Regions from separate parts of the Hylemonella sp. GW821-FHT12C09 genome, predicted to be linked through region 1. Evidence: predicted binding sites of a transcription regulator. Region 1 holds the regulator's gene; each other region holds the start of a gene.
The links. Region 1 encodes sigma-54, which starts transcription at its own class of promoters, with help from an activator protein. Its sites were predicted from a motif close to TGGCANGNAANCTGCTTT; they were not measured.

Region 1 (5,965 bases):
CAGCGAGCGCGCCTTCTGCTGGCTGCTGCAGGAGCTGTCCAAGTCGCACGCCAGCGTGCCCAGCATTGCGGAACTCACGCTCACCCTGCGCGAACTGGTGCCGCAGATCTCGAAATACGGCACCTTCAATTTCCTGCTGAGCAATGGCGAGGCGCTGTGGGCACATGCCTCCACGAACCTGTACCACGTGGTGCGTCAGCACCCCTTCGGCAGCGCCACGCTGCGCGACGAGGACCTGAGCGTGAACTTTGCCGAGCACGCCGCCTCGGGCGACCGCGTGGCGGTGGTGGTAACAGCGCCGCTGACGACCAACGAGGCCTGGACGCTGTTTGCGCCGGGCGAGTTGCGGGTCTTCGTGGACGGGGCGCCGGTAGCCTAGCGTACGGTCAGGGCCGCTTCCAGTGCGTCGACGAACATCGATGCCACGTCGAAGCCGGCCTGGTCGGTGATTTCCTGGAAGCAGGTGGGGCTGGTGACGTTGATCTCGGTGAGACAGTCGCCGATCACGTCCAGGCCGATGAGCAGCAGGCCGCGTGCGGCCAGCACGGGGCCGATGGCCTCGGCGATCTCGCGGTCGCGCGTGCTCAGGGCCTGGGCCACGCCCTTGCCGCCAGCCGCCAGGTTGCCGCGCACCTCGCCGCCCTGCGGGATGCGTGCCAGCGCATAGGGCACGGGCTTGCCGCCGATGACCAGGATGCGCTTGTCGCCCTGGGCGATGGCCGGCAGGAACTTCTGCACCATCAGGGTTTGCGCGCCGTCGCGGTTCAGCGTCTCGATGATGGCGCCCAGGTTCAGGCCCTCGTCCTTCACCCGGAAGATGCCCATGCCGCCCATGCCGTCCAGCGGCTTGAGGATGATGTCGCGGTGCTGGGTGTGGAAGTCGCGCACGGCCTGCGCTTCGCGCGTGACCAGGGTGGGCGTGGTGAACTCGGGGAACTCGAGGATGGCGAGCTTTTCCGGGTGGTCACGCAGGGCGCGCGGTTTGTTGAAGACCCGGGCGCCTTCGCGCTCGGCCTGTTCCAGCAGGTGGGTGGCGTAGAAGAATTCGCTGTCGAAGGGCGGGTCCTTGCGCATGACGATGGCGTCGAAGTCGCGCAGCGCAGCCAGGCGCTGCGCCGGCGCCAGCGGCGCTTCGTGGAACCAGTGTTCTTCGTGGCCGGTCAGGCGGATGCGACGCACATGGGCCTGCACGCCGGTGGTGGCCAGCCAGCTCAGGTGGCGCGGCTCACAGGCTGCCAGCGTGTGGCCACGGCGTTGTGCCTCGCGCATCATCGCGAAGGTACTGTCCTTGTAAGTCTTGAACGATTCCAGCGGATCGGCGACGAAAAGCAGGTTCATGGCAGGGGGTCGCAGCGTGGTGAGGGGGAGGAGCCGGGAAGTCTCTCATGAAACCAGAGAGCACGGTGGAGCAGGCCCATGGACGCGGGGCGGGTGGCCCGCTGGAAAACAGGCAAAAGCAAGGACTGGACCAGCCGTCCGACCCGATTACAATGACCGAGACCCAGAGAGCAAGATTCGTGCCTTTATGAAATTTCCCCTCCTCCGCCTCCTGCTGTGCGCGGCCTGCGCCTTGACGGCGGGCGTGGCCGGTGCCGAGACGGCCGATGCCAAGAAGCCGATGAACATCGAGGCCGATGCGCTGCGCTATGACGACCTCAAGCAGATCAGCGTCTTCAGCGGCAATGTGGTGCTGACCCGCGGCTCCATCATCATCAAGGGCACACGCATCGAAGTGCGCCAGGACCCGCAGGGTTACCAGTTCGGCGTGGTGACGGCCGAGCCGGGCCAGCGCGCCTTCTTCCGCCAGAAGCGTGACGGCGAGGACGAATACATCGAGGGTGAGAGCGAGACCATCGAATACGACGGTCGCGCCGACGTGTTCAAGCTCATCAAGGACGCCCGGCTGCGCCGCCTGCGTGGCACCCAGGTGGCCGATGTGGTGACGGGCAACATCATCCAGTACAACAGCCTGACGGACGTCTTCACGGTGGACGGCAGCCCGCAAAAGGGCGGCGAGCGTGTGCGCGCCACCCTGACGCCGCGCAACGAGACGGCCGCGCCACCGGCCCCGCGCGCCAGCGCGCCCCTGCGCACCGACAACACCCTGGGCGGAGGGCGCAAGTGAGCGACAGCCTGCAGACCGCCGCCGGCACCCTGCCGCCCGATTCCCAGCCTGACTCGGCTGTGGCCCAGGACACGCTGCCCGGCGGCGAACCCAGCCGCCTGGAGGCACGCCACCTCAAGAAGTTCTACGGCAGCCGCGAGGTCGTCAAGGACGTCTCGCTGACCGTGCGCAAGGGCGAGGTGGTGGGTCTGCTGGGGCCCAACGGCGCGGGCAAGACCACGTCCTTCTACATGATCGTGGGCCTGGTGCGTGCCAGCGCCGGCGAGATCCTGATCGACGACGATGCGGTCGCGCACATGCCCATCCACCAGCGTGCGCGTCTGGGCCTGAGCTACCTGCCGCAGGAGGCGTCGATCTTCCGCAAGCTCAACGTCGAGGACAACGTGCGCGCCGTGCTGGAACTGCAGCATGGCGAAGACGGCAAGCCCCTGCGCAAGGACGAGATCGAGCAGCAGCTCACCGCCCTGCTGCAGGACCTGCGCGTGGAGCATCTGCGCGCCTCGCCGGCACTGGCGCTGTCCGGTGGCGAGCGCCGCCGCGTGGAGATCGCGCGCGCCCTGGCCACGCAGCCGCGTTTCATCCTGCTGGACGAACCCTTCGCCGGCATCGACCCGATCGCGGTGATCGAGATCCAGCGCATCATCAGCTTCCTGAAAGCGCGTGGCATCGGCGTGCTCATCACCGACCACAACGTGCGCGAGACCCTGGGCATCTGCGACCACGCCTACATCATCAGCGAGGGCCGCGTGCTGGCCCAGGGCACCCCGGCCGAGATCGTCAACAACGCCGACGTGCGCCGGGTCTACCTGGGCGAGCACTTCAAGATGTGACTATGGCCCCCACGCTCGGCACTGGCGTGCCCTCGCTGCCTCCCGAGGGGGCTGAGGCCCGCGGCTCCAAGCCTGCCTGCGCAGGCTTGGACGGGCTGAAGAGACACGCACGTCTCGTGCCGTCATGTCTCGCGCCTTGGGGCGGCCCGGCGGCGCTCACGCCGAACCCTCTGGCTGATCGAATCAGGTACACATGAAACAGGGACTGTCGCTGCGGGTCTCCCAGCATCTGGCGCTCACGCCCCAGCTGCAGCAGTCCATCCGCCTCCTGCAACTCTCCACGCTGGAGCTGAACCAGGAAGTCGAGCAGCTGCTCGACGAAAACCCCTTTCTGGAGCGTGCCGACGACAGCGTCGAGCGCGAGGCCCACGGCCTGGAGCGTGCCGACACCCCGGTGTCGCAGGACGAGGCCGACTACGACTACAGCAGCACCCCGGCCAGTGAGGGACCGGACGAAACCGCGGCGGTGACCAGCCTGGAGAGCGAGGGCAGCTGGGAGGGGGACGGCAGCGTGGACATGTCGCCCGACGACAGCGAGTGGGGCGGCGACGCCCCGGCGCGCAACGGCGCGCGCGAGGACGACGAAGCCGACGCCACGGAGCTGGCGCGCAGCCAGGAGTCGCTGCAGGACTTTCTCAAGCGCCAGGCCCTGTCCCTGCGCCTGGGTGCCGAAGACAGCGCGGCGCTGCAGTTCCTGATCGAGTCGCTCAACGAAGACGGTTACCTGGAGGACCCGATCGAGGAGCTGGCGCGCAGCCTGACCGGGGAGGATCCGGAGCACGAGGAGGCGATGATCGCGCACTTCGCGCTGGCGCTGCGCCTGCTGCAGAGCCTGGAGCCCACGGGCGTGGGCGCGCGCAGCATGGCCGAGTGCCTGCGCCTGCAGTTGCTGGCCCTGCAGGCCGATGCGATGCGGGGTGCGGCGTCCTTGCCCGAACCGGCGGTGGTGGCGCAGGCCCTGCGCATGATCGAGCAGCCGCCCGAACTGCTGGCGCGGCGCGACCTCAGGAAACTGGCCCAGCTCTGCGGCGGCAGCGAGGCCCTGACGCGCGAGGCCCTGGGCCTCGTGGCCCGGCTGGAGCCCAAACCCGGCCGGCGCTTCGTGAACGTCGAGCGCAACGTGATCGTTCCCGACGTGCTGGTGCTGCGCAGCGGCAGCGGAGCGCAGACGCGTTTTCGTGTCCAGCTCAACCCCGACGTGATGCCCAGGCTGCGCGTGCACGACATCTATGCCAACGCGCTCAAGGGCCACAAGGCCGGCGGCCGCGAGGGCGACAACTACGCCGCCCTGCAGCAGCGCCTGCAGGAAGCGCGCTGGTTCATCAAGAACATCCAGCAGCGTTTCGACACCATCCTGCGCGTCTCCAGCGCCATCGTCGAGCGGCAGAAGAACTTCTTCATGCACGGCGAGCTGGCCATGCGCCCGCTGGTGCTGCGCGAGATCGCCGACGAGCTGGGCCTGCACGAGTCCACCATCAGCCGCGTGACCACGGCCAAGTACATGGCCACGCCCTTCGGCACCTACGAGCTCAAGTACTTCTTCGGTTCGGGCCTGGGCACCGAGTCGGGCGGCAACGCCTCCAGCACGGCGGTGCGCGCGCTGATCAAGCAGTTTGTCAACGCCGAAAATGCCAAGAAGCCGCTGTCCGACAGCCAGCTCTCCGAGATGCTCAAGGAGCAGGGCATCGAGTGCGCGCGTCGCACCGTGGCCAAGTACCGCGAAGCCTTGAAAATAGCCCCCGCCAACCTGCGCAAGGCACTCTGACGTGAACCAACTCACTCTTTTTCTTCCCTGCGCCGCCGGCGTGGAGGACTACCTGGCCGCCGAGATCCTGCGGATCACGGAACTGCCCCCGGGCTGCATCACCAAACAGCGTGGTGGTGTGGCGGTGCGTACCTCGTTTGCGCACGCCATGCTGCTCAACCTCTACAGCCGCCTGGCGCAGCGTGTGCTGGTGCTGGTGTCGTACACCGAGTACCGCAGCGAACAGGACCTGTACCGCGCCGCCATGGCCGTGCCGTGGGAGCACTGGTTCACGCCCAAGGAGAGCATCAAGGTCGAGATCACGGCGCAGCACAGCCCGCTGACCAGCCTGAACTTCGCGGCGTTGAAGGTGAAGGACGCGGTCTGCGACCGTTTCCGCGAGACCTCGGGTGGCGTGCGCCCCGATGTGGACACCCAGTGGCCCGATGTGCGCATCTACGCCCACCTGACCACCGACAGCTGCTCGCTCTACATCGACACCTCGGGTGAACCGCTGTTCAAGCGCGGCTGGCGCGAGGACAAGGGCGATGCACCCCTGAAGGAAACCCTGGCGGCGGCCATGATCGCCGCCAGCGGCTGGGCCGAGGGCAACGCCGAGGGTGACCTGACGCCGCTGTACGACCCCTGCTGCGGCAGCGGCACCATCGCCATCGAGGCGGCGCAGATCGCCTGCAACATCGCGGCCGGCTCCCTGCGCCGTTTTGCCTTCGAGAAATACCGGCCCTTCCGCGCCGCCGAATGGGCCACCATGAAGGCCGAGGCTGCGCAGGCGGTGGTCAAACCCGAGCCGGGCCAGGCCGCGCTGATCTACGGTAGCGACGTGTCGCACCGCATGGTGGACTTCGCCGAGCGCAATGCCCAGCGCGCCGGCGTGGCCGACGTGATCGAGTTCCGTGGTGGTGACGCGCTGCAGCGCCTGCCGCCTTGCGCCACACCGGGCGTGATGCTGGTCAACCCGCCCTATGGCGAACGCATCGAGGCTGGCGGCTTCGCGGGGGCTGGCGCGGGCGCCAGGGCCGGTACGCCGCGTTTTGGCGCGCGTGAGCTGCCCGAAGCCGACAGCGCCGGTGATGACCAGGCCTTCTTCGGCAAGCTGGCCAGCCACTGGAAGAAAAACTACAGCGGCTGGACCGCCTGGGTGCTCACGCCCGACCTCAAGCTGCCCAGCAAGATGCGGCTGAAGGAATCGCGCCGCGTCCCGATGTGGAACGGCCCGCTGGAGTGCCGGCTGTTCAAGTTCGAGAT
Region 2 (5,965 bases), on a different contig from region 1:
CGAGGTTGCGGATCAGCTCCTTGTTGGCCTGGGCTTGGTCAATCAGGCGCTCTTCGCGTTCCTGGCGGGCCTGCTGCTCCAGCGGCAGCATCTCGATCAGGATGTCTCCCGGCTGGTCGGTCTGGGTCAGGATCACGTGCACGGGCAGGGGGTCCCGCCCGGGACGCTTCAGCCAGGCATCGTAGCGCAGGGCCGCAAATTCGTTGTCGCGCAAACCGCCAAGGGCGGCCGCCAGGGTCGCGGGCTCGGTGTAGTGCTCTGCCAGATCCGACCCTTCGATGCTGCGCCGGGACATGCCCAGCGCGTCCTCGAGGGCGGCATTGGCATAGACCACCGCCGCGTCCCCGTGCACGACGGCGACGAGCGTGGCCAGAAGGTCAAAAGGCTGGAAGCGACTGACGGAGGGGATGGCGGTCGGTTTCAAGCCGCCTATTTTGACTCAGGAAGGCGGTCGAGTTCGCGGCGCAGGCCGGCCTGGTCGCTTTCATTGCGTTCGATGCTGGCCTTGAGTTCGTTCACGCGGTCCAGGTACTTCTGGTGGTTGCGAAATTCGGGCCCCATCTTCTCGGGCTCGCCGTTGTTGTATTCGGCCTGCAGTTCGGACTGCCGGGCTTCGGCCTTGCGCAGCTCGGCCTCCAGGATCTGGCGGGCATCCGTATCACGCTGGCGCTGCAGCGTGCCGTCAACGCGCTTACCTTCCTGGCTGGCCGAGGCGAGGCGGACCGACTCCGTCGCGCGCGGGCGTTGCACCACGGTCACGTTGCCGCCCTCGAGCAGCTTGCAGCCCTTCTGGCCGGGTTGCACGGTATTGGTGTACTCATTGCCGCAACGGTAGATGCGGCCCTGGGCCTGGGCCAGATCGGCCACGGTCAGGCCTGCTACGAAAAGCGTAGCTGCTAACGACATCAGTAAAGGCTTCTTCATAGGGTTCTCCGCACATCGAAAATGCAGGGGCGGTCTGAGAGTATCGACTATCCACGCCAAAAATCAAACCCCGAAAGTTCACGGAAAACAAAAAGGACGGCCGAAGCCGTCCTTTTTTTGCGACAAGCTGTAACGAATCACAGCCTGCGGGCACCCCTTTACAGGGAGTAGTACATGTCGTACTCGACCGGGTGCGGCGCCATGCGGAAGCGCGTGACTTCGCCCATCTTCAACTCGATGTAGGCATCCAGCATGGAGTCGGTGAACACGCCGCCCTTGGTCAGGAAGGAGCGGTCCTTGTCCAGGTAGTCCAGGGCCTGGTCCAGGCTGTGGCAGACGGTCGGCACCAGCTTGTCCTCTTCCGGGGGCAGGTGGTACAGGTCCTTGGTGGCGGCTTCGCCCGGATGGATCTTGTTTTCCACGCCGTCCAGACCGGCCATCATCAGGGCCGAGAAGCACAGATAGGGGTTGGCGGACGGATCGGGGAAACGCGCCTCGATGCGGCGACCCTTGGGGTTGGCCACGAAGGGGATGCGGATGGAAGCAGAACGGTTGCGCGAGCTGTAGGCCAGCTTCACCGGGGCTTCGAAGCCGGGCACCAGGCGCTTGTAGCTGTTGGTACCGGGGTTGGTGATGGCGTTCAGCGCACGGGCGTGCTTGATGATGCCGCCGATGTAGTACAGGGCAAAGTCGCTCAGGCCGGCGTAGCCGTCACCGGCGAACAGGTTCTTGCCGTCCTTCCAGATGGACTGGTGCACATGCATGCCGGAGCCGTTGTCGCCAGCGTAGGGCTTGGGCATGAAGGTGGCGGTCTTGCCGTAGGCGTTGGCCACGTTCCAGACCACGTACTTCAGGACCTGGGTCCAGTCGGCGCGCTGCACCAGCGTGCTGAACTTGGTGCCGATCTCGTTCTGGCCAGCGCCGGCCACTTCGTGGTGGAACACTTCGACCGGGATGCCCAGGGATTCGAGGATCAGGGACATCTCGGCGCGCATGTCCTGCGTGCTGTCGACCGGGGGCACCGGGAAATAGCCGCCCTTGGTGGTGGGGCGGTGGCCGCGGTTGCCGCCTTCGAGCTGCTTGCCGCTGTTCCAGGGGGCTTCGTACTCGTCGATGGCGAACATCACGTTGCCGGGTTCGTTGGACCAGCGCACGCCGTCGAAGATGAAGAATTCGGGCTCGGGACCGAAGTAGGCGGTGTCGCCGATACCGGAAGCCTTCAGGTAGGCCTCGGCACGCTTGGCGATGGAGCGCGGGTCACGGTCATAGGACTTGCCGTCGCTGGGCTCGACCACGTCACACTGCAGGAACAGGGTGGTTTCTTCGAAGAAGGGGTCGATGTTGGCGGTGTTCGGGTCGGGCATGAGCTGCATGTCCGAAGCCTCGATGCCCTTCCAGCCGGCGATGGACGAACCGTCGAAGGCGTGGCCCGAGCTGAACTTGTCTTCATCGAAGTGGGAAACCGGCACGGTCACGTGCTGTTCCTTGCCACGGGTGTCGGTGAAGCGGAAGTCAACGAACTTGACCTCGTTTTCCTTCACCATCTTCATCACGTCTGCGACGGTCTTGGCCATCTGGTACTCCTGGTAGGAAGGGTTGTTAAAAGTTACGCAGGCACATGAATGCAGGTTCTGTGCCAATCCCGCTTGCGCCGGCTTGCGTCAAAGTCGGTATTCTGCCTTGAGTTTCAGTGCCTTCCCGCGATCAGACGCACACCAAGGCAGAAACTTTTTGCCAAATTGATCCAATTTGGTGCATTCAAAACGCACCAAATTGGTAAATTAATTTTTACGCACCAATTCAGGGCCAAGCTTGGCACCCAGCTGGCTCAGGCCTTCGAGCAGCGCCGCATAAGCAGGCGGGATCAGATCGGGACCGCCCTTGACCCCCAGTTCTATGTGCCGGCCATGCTGCGGATGATCGACGCTGGGCAGGCTGAAGACCTTGACGCTGGCGTGCCGCGACTCGATGGCCTCCATCAGCGGTGTCAACGTGGCCTCCATGGCACCGTAGACGATGACGGACTGCTCGCACCAGGCATCGCGGCGGAACTGCCCCGCGTAATGGGTGTCCAGCACCCATTCGATCATCGGCCAGGCCATCACGGGAAAGCCCGGCACGAAATGCACGGCGCCCCGGCCGCCGGGGGACGCACAGCTGAACCCGGGGATCTTGTTGTAGGGGTTGGGAATGATCTGCGACCCGACAGGAAAGACCCCCATATTGAGCCGGTGCACATTGTCCGGACGGTCCGGCACATAGGGCACGCCCTGCTCGCGCGCCACGTCCTGCATGCGCTCGCGGATCAGCAACTCGGCCTGGGGATGCAGCGCCAGCTCCGTGCCCAGGGCGCGCGCCGCACATAGCCGCGTGTGGTCATCCGGTGTGGCGCCGATACCGCCACAGGAAAACACCACCTCGCCTGAGGCGAAGGCACGTGCCAGCGTGGCCGTGATGCGCTGCGGGTCGTCGCCCACGTAGTCGGCATACGCGAGCGGCAGGCCGCGCGCCTGCAGCAGCTCGATGACCTTGGGCAGATGCTTGTCGGCGCGTTTGCCCGACAGGATTTCATCGCCGATGATGATCAGGCCGAAGGATACGGTGGTGTCAGGCATGGGAAGAGTCCGTGGCGCCGGCGTCCGGCAGAGGGGCGGCGCGCAGCGCGGCGAGTGCCGCCAGGCTGTAGTGGCTGAACCAGAGCGCCGCAAAGATGAACACGAAGGTATAGATCCAGATTGCCAAGGGCACCAGCAGCGGCGCCAGGACGACGGCCATGGCGCCGACCGCCCAGATCAGGCCAGGCGCTGCGCCCATATAGCCGCTGATCACACCGATGGCCAGCAGCCAGTAGCGGTGACGGCGCATCAACTCTTCGCGCTCCGGCTTGCTGGCGTGCAAGGCCAGCACGTCGTAGACCATCACGCGCGAGGTCAGCCAGCCCCAGATCAGGGGCGGCACGACGATCACCAGGGGGGGGATCAGCCACAGCGGCAGGGTCAGGACCAGCGCCAGCAAAGCCAGCAGCGCCGAACCCAGACCTTGCAGCAGGCTGCCCGCGAAGCTGCCCCCGCGCCGCTGTGCCAGCGCGTTGAACCGGCGCTCGGCCACCAGCTTGACAAGAGCCGGCGTCGCCAGCCAGGCCACCGCCAGCAGGGACAGCACGATCATCAGCGGCAGGACCAGCGAGATGAGCAGCAGGGGTGGGAGCACCATGCGCAGGTGCCCCATGGCCATGCTGTCGAGCCAGCGAAACAGGCTTTCCATCAGTGCCCAGTCGGCCAGCCAGGTCTGCAGGCCCAGCACGGCCGGGTCCCAGAACAGCCAGAACAGCCCCACGCTCAAGGCTGCAAGCAGCACCAGGGGCAGGAAGGACAAGGCAATCACGCGCGGTTGCAGGCAATAGGCCAGCGCGCGCCAGAAGGAGTCCAGGAAAAGTGTCATGTTCCAAGCATACCTTGGCGCATGTTTCAAACCTGTTTCAGGCCCGCCCCAACAGTCGCTTGAGGCCCAGCCATTGCTGGGACCAGAAGCCGCGCCCGTAATCACGTCCCTGCTCCACCTGGTCGCGGATGCCGGTCGGGTCGTAGCGCAGCTCGAAGTTGGCTGTGCCGAACAGCATGTCCCACCAGGGCAGCAAGACGCCGAAGTTGTGTCCACCGAGGACCTTGCCGGGCGATTCGTGACCGATGCCGATGCTGTGGTGCACCCGGTGAAAGCGCGGGCTGATCCACAGGCGCTCGCCCCAGCGCCCGAAGGACAGGCGCAGGTTGGCGTGCTGGAAACTTTCGCTGAGCTGGGTGAAAGCGACGATGGCCACGAACTGCCCCGGTGCCACGCCGATGAGCTGTGCCAGCGTGACCAGCAGCACGTCGCGGAGCAGGTCGTCGAGCAGGTGGTTGCGGTTGTCGCTCCACATCGTCATCTGGCGCTGCGAGTGGTGCAGCGCATGCAGGCGCCACCACCATTCGAAGTGGTGCTGGCCGCGATGCAGCCAGTAGTCGAAGAAATCCATCACGACCAGGTAGATCAGCAGGCTGACCACGGGCAGATCGGTCACACCGGGCCACAGGTCATCCAGATGGAAGGTCGGCAGGCCGGCCGCGCGCAGCATGCCGAAGAAGTCGTCCATCAACGGCGTGAGCGTGAAGAAGAGCACCAGCCGGAACAGGCCCAGGCGATGGATCAGGGTATAGAGCACGTCGGTGCGGATGGCCGCCCGGTCGGCCAGCGGCTCGACCGGACGCCAGCGCTGCAGCGGCGCCATGACCGCCAGCATGACCACCAGTTGCAGCAGACCGACGAGCAGCCAGCCCGTGCCGCTGTAGGCGTCCTCCAGCCGGTTGCCCAGGCCGATGGCAAACACCACGGGTTGCACCAGCAACTCGAACAGCCACTGCTGCAGGGCGTCAAAGGCGTTCACCAGATGCTCCATGACGCGCTCACTTCCCACGGGCTTCGCGCTGTGCGATCCAGCCCCGATAGTCCGGATGCTCGCGCAGGGTACGGAAGCAATAACCCTGCTGCTTGAGCCCGGCAATCAGCGGCTCCAGCACCGCCGGGGCCCAGGGGTCCTGGCGCGACCAGATGCCCAGGTGCGCCACCAGCACGTCGCCGGTGCGGATGTCGCGCAGCGCCTTCTTGAGCAACATGTCGTTGGGGTATTTGTCGCTGGGCAGCTCATCCCCCAGGAATCCGGCGGGTGCCCAAGCCACGTGCTGGTAGCCGCACTGGCGTGCGGCGGCCAGCAGCGCCGGCGAGGTCTTGCCGCCGGGGGCGCGGAACAGGGGCAACGGCGCCTGGCCCGTGTGCTGCTGCAGGCGGGCCGAAGCAGCGTCCAGCTGCGCACAGTAGGACGGCGCATCCCAGACCATGTCACGCCCCTGCTGCGCCCCGGCCGAAGGCCGCACGCGAAAGCGCGGCGCCCCCCCCGCAGTGGGCACATCGGCGCGCCAGTAGACATGGTCCAGCGTGTGGGACGCGAATTCATGCCCTTCGCCCGCGCGGGCGCGCCACCAGGCCGCCCAGTGCGTGCCCAGACTGC
Region 3 (5,965 bases), on a different contig from region 1:
TACAACACGAGTATGAGAAGAATTGCCACTTGATTGGCCTAACGTTTGAGATGAGTGGGAGCCGTAAGCGATCCACTCTCGATTGAAGTGTTAGAGCCCATCGCGCTTCCTTGAATATGCTTCATACCGCTCACCAAACTCCAACTCAAATGCGTTTCGCACGAGCGCTTCCCAGGTGAAGCAACGCTGCTTGCGCCTCAGTTCCGCAACGTGCGACTCACCGTATTCTTCGGCGACAAGACGCATATAGCCACTGGCCAGGAGCGTCTCTCGATCATCCGCAATAAGAGTACGACGATGCTTGAGTAGAAGTCGCCGTATGCGCAACGGACTACCAACGCCGAAGTGGCTTGCCTCAGAAATGAGCTCTTCGCAATTGGGCGACGCATAACCATTCCGTCGCGGAAGGGCTCGCCGCAAGGTCCTCAGCAGGCTACGTTCCGTCAGTGGCGCTCGATCCTTCCTTCTGCGCGCGCTTAGGTGCGACATGATGGGTTCTAACTTGATATAGACGTCAAACCTGTCTGCTTAACACTGCTCATGCCTTCCTCCCGTCGTGTTTTGTAAGTGCCTGATTTATATCAGCCTTTCCCGTTCAAGCCTTCGGTTCCGGACCATGAACAAAGCCCACAAACCCGGCAAAGCTGTCTGCCTAACAAGGCGAAGTGACGGATAACAAAGTCGGCGTCAACAGCAAAAAACCCAGGCCGATCAAGGACTTGGAGCGTTTCCTTCGAAAAGGAGCCCCATGAACAAAACCGGCAAAGTCGCCGGCTTGCCCTACTTCGGCAGGAACAGCAGCCAGTAGACCAGCAGCACGTTGAACAGCGCGCTGACGCCAAACAACAGCTTCCACACCAAGGTCGGGTCACGCTGCAGCAGCGGCGAAGCCGGCGGCGCGGTCAGCGGGCGTGAAGCGCCGCGCTCCAGCGCCAGCAGGAACTCCTCGGCCGTTTCGAAACGCTGGCGCTTGTCGCGGGCCACGGCCTTGAGCACCACGTGGTCGAGCCAGATGGGCACCTCGGGGTTGTGGCGGCTGGGGGGCGTGGGGTCGCGGTAATAACGGCCGCTCTGCCAGGGCAGCACTTCACCGTAGGGCAGCTTGCCATCAGCCAGCAGCTGGTAGAAGGTGACGCCCAGCGCGAAGAGGTCGCTCATGGCGTCGGGGTCTTCGGGCGGCACAGTGGTGTCGATGCCGCCGGCGCGCACGGTGAAACCCCACTGCTCGGGGTTGATGTAGCTTGGCGTGCCCGCGTGCAGGCGGCGCATGGCTTCGGGCTCGCGCCCGCTGAGGGCCACGCCCAGGTCCAGCAGGCGCAGCACGCCGTCGTCGCCCTGGTGCAGGTTGGCGGGTTTGATGTCGCGGTGCACCACGCTCTGGCGGTGCAGGCGACCCAGGGCCTTGAGCACCTGGGTGGCCAGGGCCACGGCCTGGGCCGGGCTGAAACGCTGCTGGCGCGCCAGCATCTGCTGCAGGGTCTCGCCGGCGTGCCAGTCGTACAGCAGGTAAAAGGCGGTCTGCCCCTTGCCGGCGGGCGGCTTCTCGTGCAGGCGCACCAGGTGCTCGGCCGCGCGTGAGGTCTGCATGCATTGCGCCAGCCAGGCCTCGTGGGCCAGCGCGGCGCACTCCTCGGGGTCGTGGGCACGTGAGGGATGCAGGGTCTTGAGCGCGTAGTCGGTCTGGGTGTGGGTGTCCCTTACCTTGTAGATGAGGTTGATGCCGTTGTCGGCGGCCACCTCTTCCACGCGCAGATCGTCGATCACCTCGCCGGGTTTCAGGCGCACGGGCACCGGCAGGGCCTGGGCGCTGCGGCTCACGTCCTGCAGCGTGGCGTCCAGCAGGCCCAGCACCCGCACCACCAGGGCGGTGGCGTTGTCGTTGCTGCCGGCCTTGATGGCGGCCTGCACCAGGTTGTCGCTGATGCGCTGCGCGTTGGCCAGTTCGGCCATTTCCGCCAGCAGGCGCAGGCGCAGCGATCCGTGCACGCCGTCGCTGAGCAGGATGAAGACGTCGCCCACCTGCAGGTCGCCCTGGATGTAGTCCACCACCAGGCGGTCTTCCGCGCCCACCACGCGCATGAGCTGGTGGCGGAAATCGGGGTGGGGCATGACGTGGTCCACCGTGAGCTGGGTCACCTGCCCCTCGCGCAACAGGTAGGCGCGCGTGTCGCCCACATGGGCCAGGGTGTAGGCATGCCCGCGCAGCACCAAAGCGGTCAGCGTGGTCATGCCCGTAGCGGGCGCACGCCGGCGGTTGGTGGCGGCCAGCCAGGTGTTCTGCGCGGCGATCAGCCGGTCCAGCGCCACCGTGGTATCCCAGGTTTGGGGCGTGCTGTAGTAATCGCGCACCAAAGTGGCCACCGTGGTCTGCGCGGCCTCCTGGCCCAGGCCGCCGGCGCTCACGCCGTCGGCAATGGCGGCGATCACGCCCATGTCCTCACGCCCGTCTTCGGGCAGCATGGCGCCGGCGAAGTCTTCATTGACGGCCTTGGCGCCCGCCAGCGAGGTGTAACCGATATCCATTTCAAAGCTCATGCCCAGGGTTCCGCAAGATTGATGCCCGAGATGGTGCATTCTGCGTCGGCCCAAGAAGCCTTGGCGTTCTTTCTGGACAGCCCCTCCCTGGAGAAATTGCTGGCATGACACTTGCGTCAGTACCGGCGTACCCGGCCAAAGCTGGCCCCCATTCACTCATCCGGTGCAACGGCGCAGCGGATGAACCCAGGACGAAGGCGTCCCCACGTGCACTGCTCCCGGCAGGCACCGTGTGGACGCCTTTTTTGTTTCTTGCTTGATTTGGATCGACGGAGCTTGTGATGAAAAAACTCAAACTGGTGATGATCGGCAACGGCATGGCCGGCGTGCGCTCGCTCGAAGAGCTGCTGAAGATTGCGCCCGAGCTGTACGAGATCACGGTCTTCGGCGCCGAGCCCCACCCCAACTACAACCGCATCCTGCTCTCGCCGGTGCTGGCCGGCGAACAGAAGCTCGAAGACATCGTGCTCAACGACTGGGCCTGGTACCAGGACAACGGCATCACCCTGCACGCCGGCTGGACCGTGACGGAGGTGGACCGCGTCAGGCGCGTGGTGCACGCAAAGAACGCCCAGGGCGAGACGATCAGCGCCGAATACGACCGCCTGATCCTGGCCACCGGCTCCAACCCCTTCATCCTGCCCGTGCCGGGCAAGGAGCTCAAGGGCGTGCTGGCCTACCGCGACATCGCCGACACCGAGGCCATGATCGAAGCCGCCGCCAAATACCAGCATGCGGTGGTCATCGGCGGCGGCCTGCTGGGCCTGGAAGCGGCCAACGGCCTGATGAAACGCGGCATGACGGTCAGCGTGGTGCACGTGATGCCCTGGCTGATGGAGCGCCAGCTGGACGACGTGGCGGGCAAGATGCTGCAGAAGTCGCTGGAAGACCGCGGCATGCAGTTCCTGATCGGCGCGCAGACGCAGGAGCTGGTGGGTGGCGAAGACGGCCGCGTCAAAAGCGTGAAGTTCAAGGACGGCACGGAAGTGCCGGCCGACCTGGTCGTGATGGCCGTGGGCATCCGCCCCAACACGGCGCTGGCCGAGAGCATGAAGCTGCACGTGAACCGCGGCATCGTGGTCAGCGACACGCTGCAGACCACCACCGATGCGCGCATCTACGCCGTGGGTGAATGCGCCGCGCACCGTGGCATTGCCTACGGCCTGGTGGCCCCGCTGTTCGAGCAGGGCAAGGTGCTGGCCAACCACCTGGCGCAGTTTGGCATCGGCCGCTACACCGGCTCGCTGACCTCCACCAAGCTCAAGGTCACGGGCATCGACCTGTTCAGCGCCGGCGACTTCATGGGCGGCGAGAACACCGAAGAGATCGTCATGAGCGACCCGGCCGGCGGCGTCTACAAGAAGCTGGTCATCCGGGACGACAAGCTGGTGGGCGCCTGCCTCTACGGCGACACGGTGGACGGTTCCTGGTACTTCAAGCTGCTGCGCGACGGCCGCAGCGTGGGCGACATCCGCGACCGCCTGATGTTCGGTGAATCGAACATCGGCGACGCCGGCCACGAGGGCCACAGCAAGGCCGCCGCCATGGCCGACACGGACGAGGTCTGCGGCTGCAACGGCGTGACCAAGGGCACCATCTGCAAGGCCATCAAGGAAAAAGGCCTGTTCACGCTGGACGAGGTGCGCAAGCACACCAAGGCCAGCGCGAGCTGCGGCTCCTGCACCGGCCTGGTGGAACAGATCCTGATGTTCACGGCCGGCGGCGACTACTCGGCCACACCCAAGACCAAGGCCATGTGCGGCTGCACCGAGCACGGCCACCAGGCCGTGCGCGAGGCCATCCGCAAGGAGAAGCTGCTGACCATCGCCGACGTCTTCAAGAGCCTGAACTGGAAGACGCCCAACGGCTGCGCCAGCTGCCGCCCGGCCGTCAACTACTACCTCATCAGCACCTGGCCCAAGGAGGCCAAGGACGATCCGCAGAGCCGCTACATCAACGAGCGCAGCCACGCCAACATCCAGAAGGACGGCACCTACAGCGTGATCCCGCGCATGTGGGGCGGCGAGACCACGGCCGACGAGCTGCGCCGCATCGCCAATGCGGTGGACAAGTACAAGATCCCCACCGTCAAGGTCACCGGCGGCCAGCGCATCGACCTGCTGGGCGTCAAGAAGGAAGACCTGCAGGCCGTGTGGAACGACATCGGCATGCCCAGCGGCCACGCCTACGCCAAGGCCCTGCGCACGGTGAAGACCTGCGTGGGCAGCGAATGGTGCCGCATGGGCACGCAGGACAGCACCCAGATGGGCAAGGACCTGGAGCGCGCCATGTGGCGCATGTACGCGCCGCACAAGGTGAAGTTCGCCGTCTCGGGCTGCCCGCGCAACTGCGCCGAGGCCGGCATCAAGGACGTGGGCATCATCGGCGTGGACTCCGGCTGGGAGATGCACATCGCCGGCAACGGCGGCATCAAGACCGAGGTGGCGCATTTCTTCACCAAGCTCAAGACGGCTGAAGAAGTGCTGGAGTACACCGGCGCCTTCATGCAGCTCTACCGCGAAGAGGGCTGGTACCTGGAGCGCACGGTGCATTACGTAAACCGCGTGGGCCTGGACTACGTGAAGAAGAAGATCCTGGACGACCACGAAGGCCGCCGGGCCTTGTGGGAGCGCCTGCAGTTCGCGCTGGACGGCGAGCCCGATCCCTGGTTCGAGGGCGAGAAGGCCCGCGTCGACACGCGCCAGTTCATCCCACTCGTCATCGAAGGAGCCGCATCATGACTCAATGGAAACCCATCTGCCGCGTCGAGGATATCCCCGTGCTCGGCTCGCGCCGTGTGAACCGCCCGCAGGGCATGGCCGTGGCCGTGTTCCGCAACGACCAGGACCAGGTCTACGCCCTGCTCGACCGCTGCCCGCACAAAGGCGGCCCGCTCTCGCAAGGTATCGTCTTCGGCAGCAGCGTGGCCTGTCCCCTGCACAACTGGACCATCGGTCTCGATACCGGCTGCGCCCGCGCACCCGATGAAGGCAGCACCCCGCGTTTTGCCGTGAAGGTGGAAGACGGCGTGGTGCACCTGGATGGCCAGGAACTCGCCACCCTGGCGCTGGACATCCAGCCCCCCGTGGCCGGTCCCTGCACGCGCAAGACGGCGTCCTGCGCCTGAGAGCAACGTCTAGGCAGTTGAGGGTCTGACGACATGCACAAGGAAACACGATCAACCTGCCCCTATTGCGATCTCGCGGCTGGCGCCACGGATCGCTTTGCGAGCAACGGAAACACCTCCGTAGGGGCCTTGCATGCATAAGGAGACGCGCTCCACCTGTCCCTACTGTGGCGTAGGCTGTGGCGTCATCATCGAGTCGCGGCGCGAGCAGATCATCGGCGTGCGCGGCGATCCGGACCATCCGGCCAACTTCGGCCGCCTGTGCTCCAAGGGTTCCACCCTGCACCTGACCGCCACGCCCGA
Region 4 (5,965 bases), on a different contig from region 1:
TTTTTTGTGCTGCGCCATGGCTACAAGCTGGGGCGCAATGCGCATCCCTGGCCCTATGCGGCGGCGGGTGGGGTGGCTCTGCTGGGGCTCATCGTCTGGCTGCGGCCGGCGCCGGTCACTCCGGCTCCTGCTGCACCCAAGGCCAGTCTGGCCGATGTGCAGGCCGTGGTGGCGCAGCGCTGTGTCATGTGCCATGGCGAGGCCTTGCAGTCCAAGGGCGTGCGGCTGGACAGCGCGGTCGAACTGCAGAAGCACGCGCAGCAGGTCTATCAGCAGGTGGTGGTGAGTCGTATCATGCCCATGAACAATGCCACGGGCATGACCGAGGATGAACGGGCCTTGCTGGCGCAGTGGTTCCGTGCCGGCGCAAAAGCCGACTGAAATCACTGGCGGCCTGTCTCAGGTTTTCCAGAAACCCTGGTGCGGCATGCTCGCCTCTTCAATCAGGGCCGGTCCGATGCATTCGATGCGATGTGGCGAGGCCGCAAACACATCGCGACATGACAGTTCGGCATCACGCTGCTCGAACCGTTCTCCTCTGAAGACACGCAGCCGTACCGCGTCGATGCCGTAGACCACACGCCCGATGTTGGACCAGAAGATGGCCCCCGCGCACATCACGCAGGGCTCGGCGGACGAGTAGAGCGTGGCGCGGGCCAGAACTTCGCGGGCCACGCGCGGCGAGACCATACGCACGGCATTCGTCTCGGCATGGCCCGTGCAGTCGCCGGTCTCGCTCGTGTTGCACCAGGCCTCGGCCAGCACCTCACCCTGTTCCGACACGATGACCGCGCCGAAAGGGCGGTTGCCGCGCGCACGGCCCGTGGCTGACCAGGTGATGGCCTGGCGCAGATACATGCCGTCGCGCGTGTCCAGCGTCGCTTCTGTAGGCAGGCGCACGCTCAGGCCTTCCAGGCGCGTTCGGCAGCGGCGGGCAGCAGGCTGCGCTCGAACACGCTCTCGGCCGTCGGCCGGCTCTTGAGGCTGAAAACCTCGGCGACCTGTTCGATCTGCTCGTCCAGCAACACCTTACGCACATCGCCCAGGCCGTGGCTGGCCACATCGGGCGCGGCCACGTACTGCGACGTGAGACGCCAGCGATCGAGTTCCACCTTTTCGTCGAGGATGGGCTCGCGCTGTTTGATGGCGGCGATGGCAGCGGTCGGGTCGGCCAGGGTTTCCTTCAGGGCGCGGTTGCTCGCGCGCAGGAAACCAGTGACCAGGGCGGGCTGTTCGGTGATCAGTTTGCGGCTGGCCAGCACGGCGTTGCCATACAGGTTGACGCCGGCGTCGGTGTATTTGAGTACCGACAGCTCTTCCTGTTTCATGCGCGCGAACAGGGACACGGCCGAGTCGTGGAAGTAGGTGGCAGCATCGACGTCGCCGCGCACCATCACGTTGTCGCGGGCGCTGAAGTCGGTCGTCATCCACTGGAAATGATCCGCCCCCAGCTTGAGCTTGTTGGCCACCATGGGCCAGGCGCGGCGGGTGGATTCCACGGCGGCAGCAGCGACGCGTTTGCCCTGCAGACTCTTGAAGTCACTGGTGATGCCGCGGTCCTTGCGGCCGATGATCACGAATGGTGCGCGGTTGTAATACTGGTACACCGCCTGCACCACGGGGGTGCCCGGGTTCTGGGACTGGAACTCGACCAGCGAGCTGATGTCACCCAGGCCCAGCTGGTAGACACCGCTGGCAATGCGGGTGATCGAGGCCACGGAGCCAGCCCCCACGTCGATGGAAACGTCCAGGCCCTCGTCGCGGTAATAGCCTTTGGCCAGCGCGAGGAAGAAGGGGGCGGTCTGACCGGTGACACGGAAGTCCAGGGTGAACTTCAACGGCGTGAGTTTGGGGGTGGATTGCGCCCAGACGGCTGGCGCGGCGAGGGCCGTGGTGGCGAGAGCGGCAGATGTGCCGAGAAAATGACGACGCTGCATGGCAGTGCTCCTGGAAAGTGTTGCAACCCCCGGTCAGATCGACCGGGCTTCCAGAGCAATTTCCGGGCGCCGGCTGCTGCCTGCGCTGAACGCTTCTACTCTTGAAGGGTGTGAAGCAAAGCGCGTGCCAAGTTGTATACGGTCAAGTTCACTGTTTTGGCCCGGTCTTTGCTAGTATTCCGGCAGGAGTAGAAGCGTTCACCCAGCCTGCGCAAGGCTGTGGCCGGAAATTGCTCTTGAAGCTCAACTTTCAGGAGAACCTTATGACCGCCAAGCTTTACGACCTCACCGAGCTGCAAAAAGAATCGCGCATGGGCGCGATGGGGGCACTCGACACCACACGCGAGATTCGTCGCATCGACCTATCCAATTTCGAGGCCCGCAAGACCGAGATCGCGGACCAGCTCTGGGACGCCGCAGTGGATGTCGGCTTCTTCCAGCTCGTCAACCACGGCATTTCCCCCGAGGAGATCCGCGCGGCCTTTGCCATGTCCGAGCGCTTCTTCGCCCTGCCGGAGGCCGTGAAGGCGCAGTACCCGCTGAAAAAGGCGCTCAACGCCGGCTGGGAAAGCCGCGCCCAGGTGCGTCCCTCGACCGGCACGCCCGATCAGAAGGAGAGCTACCAGCTCACCCGCCCCCATATGGACGGGCTCTTGCCGAGCGAGGCCGAGTTGCCTGGCTTCCAGACCACGATGCTTGATTTCGAGCGCAAGAGCTGGGCGGTGGGCATGCAGGTGCTGTCCTGCTTCGCCTACAAGCTTGGCTTCGACCATGATTTCTTCACGGGCGCACATGACCCCGCGCAGCCCGACTACCAGAGCACGCTGCGCCTCTTGCACTACTACGCGATTCCGCCCGAGGCGCAGGACAAGCTGGAGCTCTGGCGTGCCGGCGCGCACACCGATTTCGACTGCCTGACGTTGCTCTACCAGCAGCAGGGTCAAGGCGGGCTGGAGGTCTGTCCCGGCAAGGAAATGGAAGCCCAGGCCTGGACGCCCATTCCGCCCGATGCCGAGGCCATCACCTGCAATATCGGCGACATGCTGATGCGCTGGAGCGATGACCAGCTGCCCAGCAACTTTCACCGCGTGCGCAACCCGCAGCCTGGCGAGTACATGGGTCCGCGCTACAGCCTGGCCTACTTCGCGCAGGCCAATCGCCATGCTGTGATTGAGGGGCCGGCGAAGAAGTATCCCGCCATTGCGGCAGGCGACTATCTCAAGCAGCGGGTCGCGGCCAACTTCAAGGCCTACTGACCGGTAGCGCGTTCAGCGCGTGTGCCAGAAATCGCGGTGCAGGGCCGCGATTTCGTCTTCCAGTTCAGCCACGGGGCCAATGACCTCGAAGCGTTTCTGCCCAGCCTCAAAAACACTGCGGCAGGGCAGGTTCATGGTGGGGTTCTCTTCATGGCTGCCTGTGAGTTCAAGCAGGCGGCGCTCGCTCATGCCAAATACCAGGCGTCCGATATTTACCCAGTACTGGGTGCCAGCGCACATGGCGCAGGGCTCCACCGTGGTGACCAGGGTGCAGCGCCAAAGGTAATCCGGTGCGTAGTTCTGCGCGGCGCTGCGTGCCAGCACGGCCTCCGCGTGGTTGACCGTGTCCACATTGCATTGCTCGGCCAGCAGGGTCTCGCCATCCGGGGCGATCAGGAGAGCGCCGAAGGGGTGGCGCCCGAGATCATCACGCGCACGGCGCGCCACCTCGTTGGCGCGCCGCAGGTGGCGTATGACTTGCTGGGGAGACACCGGTGGGCTCGCTCAACCCTGCGAGCCGCGGTGGGCCCAGCCCGTCGTGTGCTTCTCGATGAAGCTGAAGAGTTCGTACATGGCCATGGCCATGGCGCCCACCACCAGCAGGCCGCTGAAGGCCAGGCCCATCTGCATGGCCGAGCCGGCCGAGATCAGCAGGTAGCCGATGCCCTCGTTGGCGGCGGTCATCTCGGACACCGTGGTGCCCACGAAGGCCAGGGTGATGGCCACCTTGAGCGAGCCGAAGAAGTAGGGCATGGAGCGCGGCAGCCCCACTTTCATGAGCACGTCCCAGCGCTTGGCGCCCAGCACGCGCAGCACGTCCTCCAGCTCGGGCTCCAGCGTGGCCAGGCCGGTGGCGATGTTGACCGTGATGGGGAAGAAGCTGATCAGGAAGGCCGTGAGGATGGCCGGGCCGATGCCGATGCCGAACCACACCACGAGGATGGGCACGAAGGCTGCCTTGGGCAGGGCGTTGAAGGCCGTCATCAGCGGATAGACGGCTGCGTAGGCCAGGCGCGAACTGCCGATCAGGAAGCCCAGCAGCACACCCACCACGATGGCGATGCCGAAACCCGCCATGGTGACCCAGAAGGTACGCCAGGCATGGCCGGCGATGACGGCCTTGTACTCCAGCGTCTGCTCCCAGATGCGCAGGGGGCTGGGGAAGATGAATTCCGAGACGTTGAAGGCCGAGGTGATGATCTGCCAGAGGATGACGATGGCCATCAGCAGCAGCAGGGGGGACCAGCGTTCGACTTGTTTGCGGTGTTTCAAATTCACGATGATTTCTCCGAGGCGCCTGTCTTCATTGCGGGAACACCGCAGAACCGGCTTCGCCGGGCTGCTGGTGTTGTCCCCCAGGGGGGGATGACGGCCGACTGGCCGGCACAGGGGGGCTTCTCATCGCGCCGATGTGGCCGCGCAGTTCGTGCACGATGCCGGTGAATTCGGGGGTGTAGGTGATTTCCAGGTCGCGCGGGCGCGGCAGGTCGATCTCGCGCTGCACCACGAAGCGGCCCGGGCCCTTGCTCATGACGTAGACCGTGTCGGCCAGGAAGACCGATTCGCGCAGGTCGTGCGTGACCAGGATCACGTTGAATTTCTGCGCCTGCCACAGGTCGCGCAGGGTGCACCAGAGTTCCTCGCGCGTGAAGGCGTCGAGCGCCCCGAAGGGCTCGTCCAGCAGCAGCATCTTGGGCTCGTGGATCAGGGCGCGGCAGATGCTGGCGCGTTGCTGCATGCCGCCCGAGAGTTCCCAGGGGAATTTCTTGGCGTAGCCGCCCAGGCCCACGGTCTCGAGCAGCTTGAGCGCGCGCTCCTCGAACGCCTTGCGCCTGTCCTTGAACTGCGAGCGGTAGGGCTCGACGATTTCCAGCGGCAGCAGCACGTTGTCCAGCGTGGTGCGCCAGGGCAGCAGCGAAGGCGCCTGGAAGGCCATGCCCGAGACCTTGAGCGGACCGGTCACGGGCTGGCCGTCGACGCGGATGCGGCCCATGCTGGGCATCTTCAGGCCGGTGGTCAGTTTCATGAAGGTGGACTTGCCGCAACCCGAAGGCCCGACGATGGCGATGAACTCGCCCTGGCGCACGTTCAGGTTGATGGCCTCGACCGCGAAGTTGTTCTGGGCCAGCAACTCGTCGTTGTAGGCCAGCCAGACATCGTCGAACTGGACGAAGGGAGGGGAAGCGGATTCGGTCGTCATGGTGACTGCAAAAAAATGGCCAGACGATGCTGGCCAGGGGTTTCAGACAAGCATGCGGCTCACTTCTTGGCCGGCGGCAGGATGTTCAGTTCGGCTGCGGTGGGCAGCATCGAGCCATTCCAGATCGCGCCGGGATCGACGCGGGTCTTGGTGCCGAAGGCGTCGGACACCTGGGAGGCCATCAGGGCCAGGCGGCCCGGGTTGACCTGGCCGAAACCTTCCTTGCGGGCGTCCGGGCTGGCGACCACCGAGTCGATGGCCATCTGCAGGCGGCGGGTTTCCAGCGCCACATTGATGATGCCGTCGCGCGCCTTGACGGTCTCGATGCCGGCCGCCGGATTGGCCATCACTTCCTTGGCACCCTTGGTGAAGGCCTTGAGGAAGGCCTTGATCAGCTCGGGGTTCTCCTTGACCAGCTTGGGGCTGGCGATGATGGCGTTGCCATAGAGCTTCACACCGAACTCGGCGTAGGGCATGACGACCACGTCCTCGGCCTTGACGCCGCGCGCTTCCAGGTTGAGCAGGGAGGTGAAGGAGAAACCCGTGATCGCATCGACATCGCCGCGCACCAG

Region 2: the regulator sigma-54 is predicted to act here: its motif matches at 2,546-2,563, upstream of glnA (type I glutamate--ammonia ligase).
Region 3: the regulator sigma-54 is predicted to act here: its motif matches at 2,636-2,653, upstream of nirB (nitrite reductase large subunit NirB).
Region 4: the regulator sigma-54 is predicted to act here: its motif matches at 2,095-2,112, upstream of AC1RRP_RS18070 (isopenicillin N synthase family dioxygenase).

What each region holds. Positions count from the first base shown of each region.
Region 1 is NZ_JBXAQQ010000010.1:19,251-25,215, reverse strand. Features, by position in the region: gene AC1RRP_RS15605 (class II glutamine amidotransferase) at 1-379, shown strand, start outside; gene gshB (glutathione synthase) at 376-1,338, opposite strand; gene lptA (lipopolysaccharide transport periplasmic protein LptA) at 1,526-2,125, shown strand; gene lptB (LPS export ABC transporter ATP-binding protein) at 2,185-2,955, shown strand; gene rpoN (RNA polymerase factor sigma-54) at 3,149-4,720, shown strand; gene AC1RRP_RS15580 (THUMP domain-containing class I SAM-dependent RNA methyltransferase) at 4,722-5,965, shown strand, end outside.
Region 2 is NZ_JBXAQQ010000002.1:250,908-256,872, forward strand. Features, by position in the region: gene glnL (nitrogen regulation protein NR(II)) at 1-424, opposite strand, end outside; gene AC1RRP_RS05040 (hypothetical protein) at 430-906, opposite strand; gene glnA (type I glutamate--ammonia ligase) at 1,083-2,498, opposite strand; gene AC1RRP_RS05050 (competence/damage-inducible protein A) at 2,706-3,539, opposite strand; gene AC1RRP_RS05055 (EI24 domain-containing protein) at 3,532-4,365, opposite strand; gene AC1RRP_RS05060 (sterol desaturase family protein) at 4,403-5,356, opposite strand; gene AC1RRP_RS05065 (polysaccharide deacetylase family protein) at 5,364-5,965, opposite strand, start outside.
Region 3 is NZ_JBXAQQ010000001.1:214,201-220,165, forward strand. Features, by position in the region: gene AC1RRP_RS01120 (hypothetical protein) at 1-29, opposite strand, end outside; gene AC1RRP_RS01125 (bifunctional protein-serine/threonine kinase/phosphatase) at 781-2,535, opposite strand; gene nirB (nitrite reductase large subunit NirB) at 2,817-5,276, shown strand; gene nirD (nitrite reductase small subunit NirD) at 5,273-5,662, shown strand; gene AC1RRP_RS01140 (nitrate reductase) at 5,796-5,965, shown strand, end outside.
Region 4 is NZ_JBXAQQ010000013.1:30,153-36,117, reverse strand. Features, by position in the region: gene AC1RRP_RS18085 (urate hydroxylase PuuD) at 1-381, shown strand, start outside; gene AC1RRP_RS18080 (nucleoside deaminase) at 400-858, opposite strand; gene AC1RRP_RS18075 (ABC transporter substrate-binding protein) at 903-1,937, opposite strand; gene AC1RRP_RS18070 (isopenicillin N synthase family dioxygenase) at 2,201-3,193, shown strand; gene AC1RRP_RS18065 (nucleoside deaminase) at 3,206-3,685, opposite strand; gene AC1RRP_RS18060 (ABC transporter permease) at 3,698-4,417, opposite strand; gene AC1RRP_RS18055 (ABC transporter ATP-binding protein) at 4,497-5,393, opposite strand; gene AC1RRP_RS18050 (ABC transporter substrate-binding protein) at 5,453-5,965, opposite strand, start outside.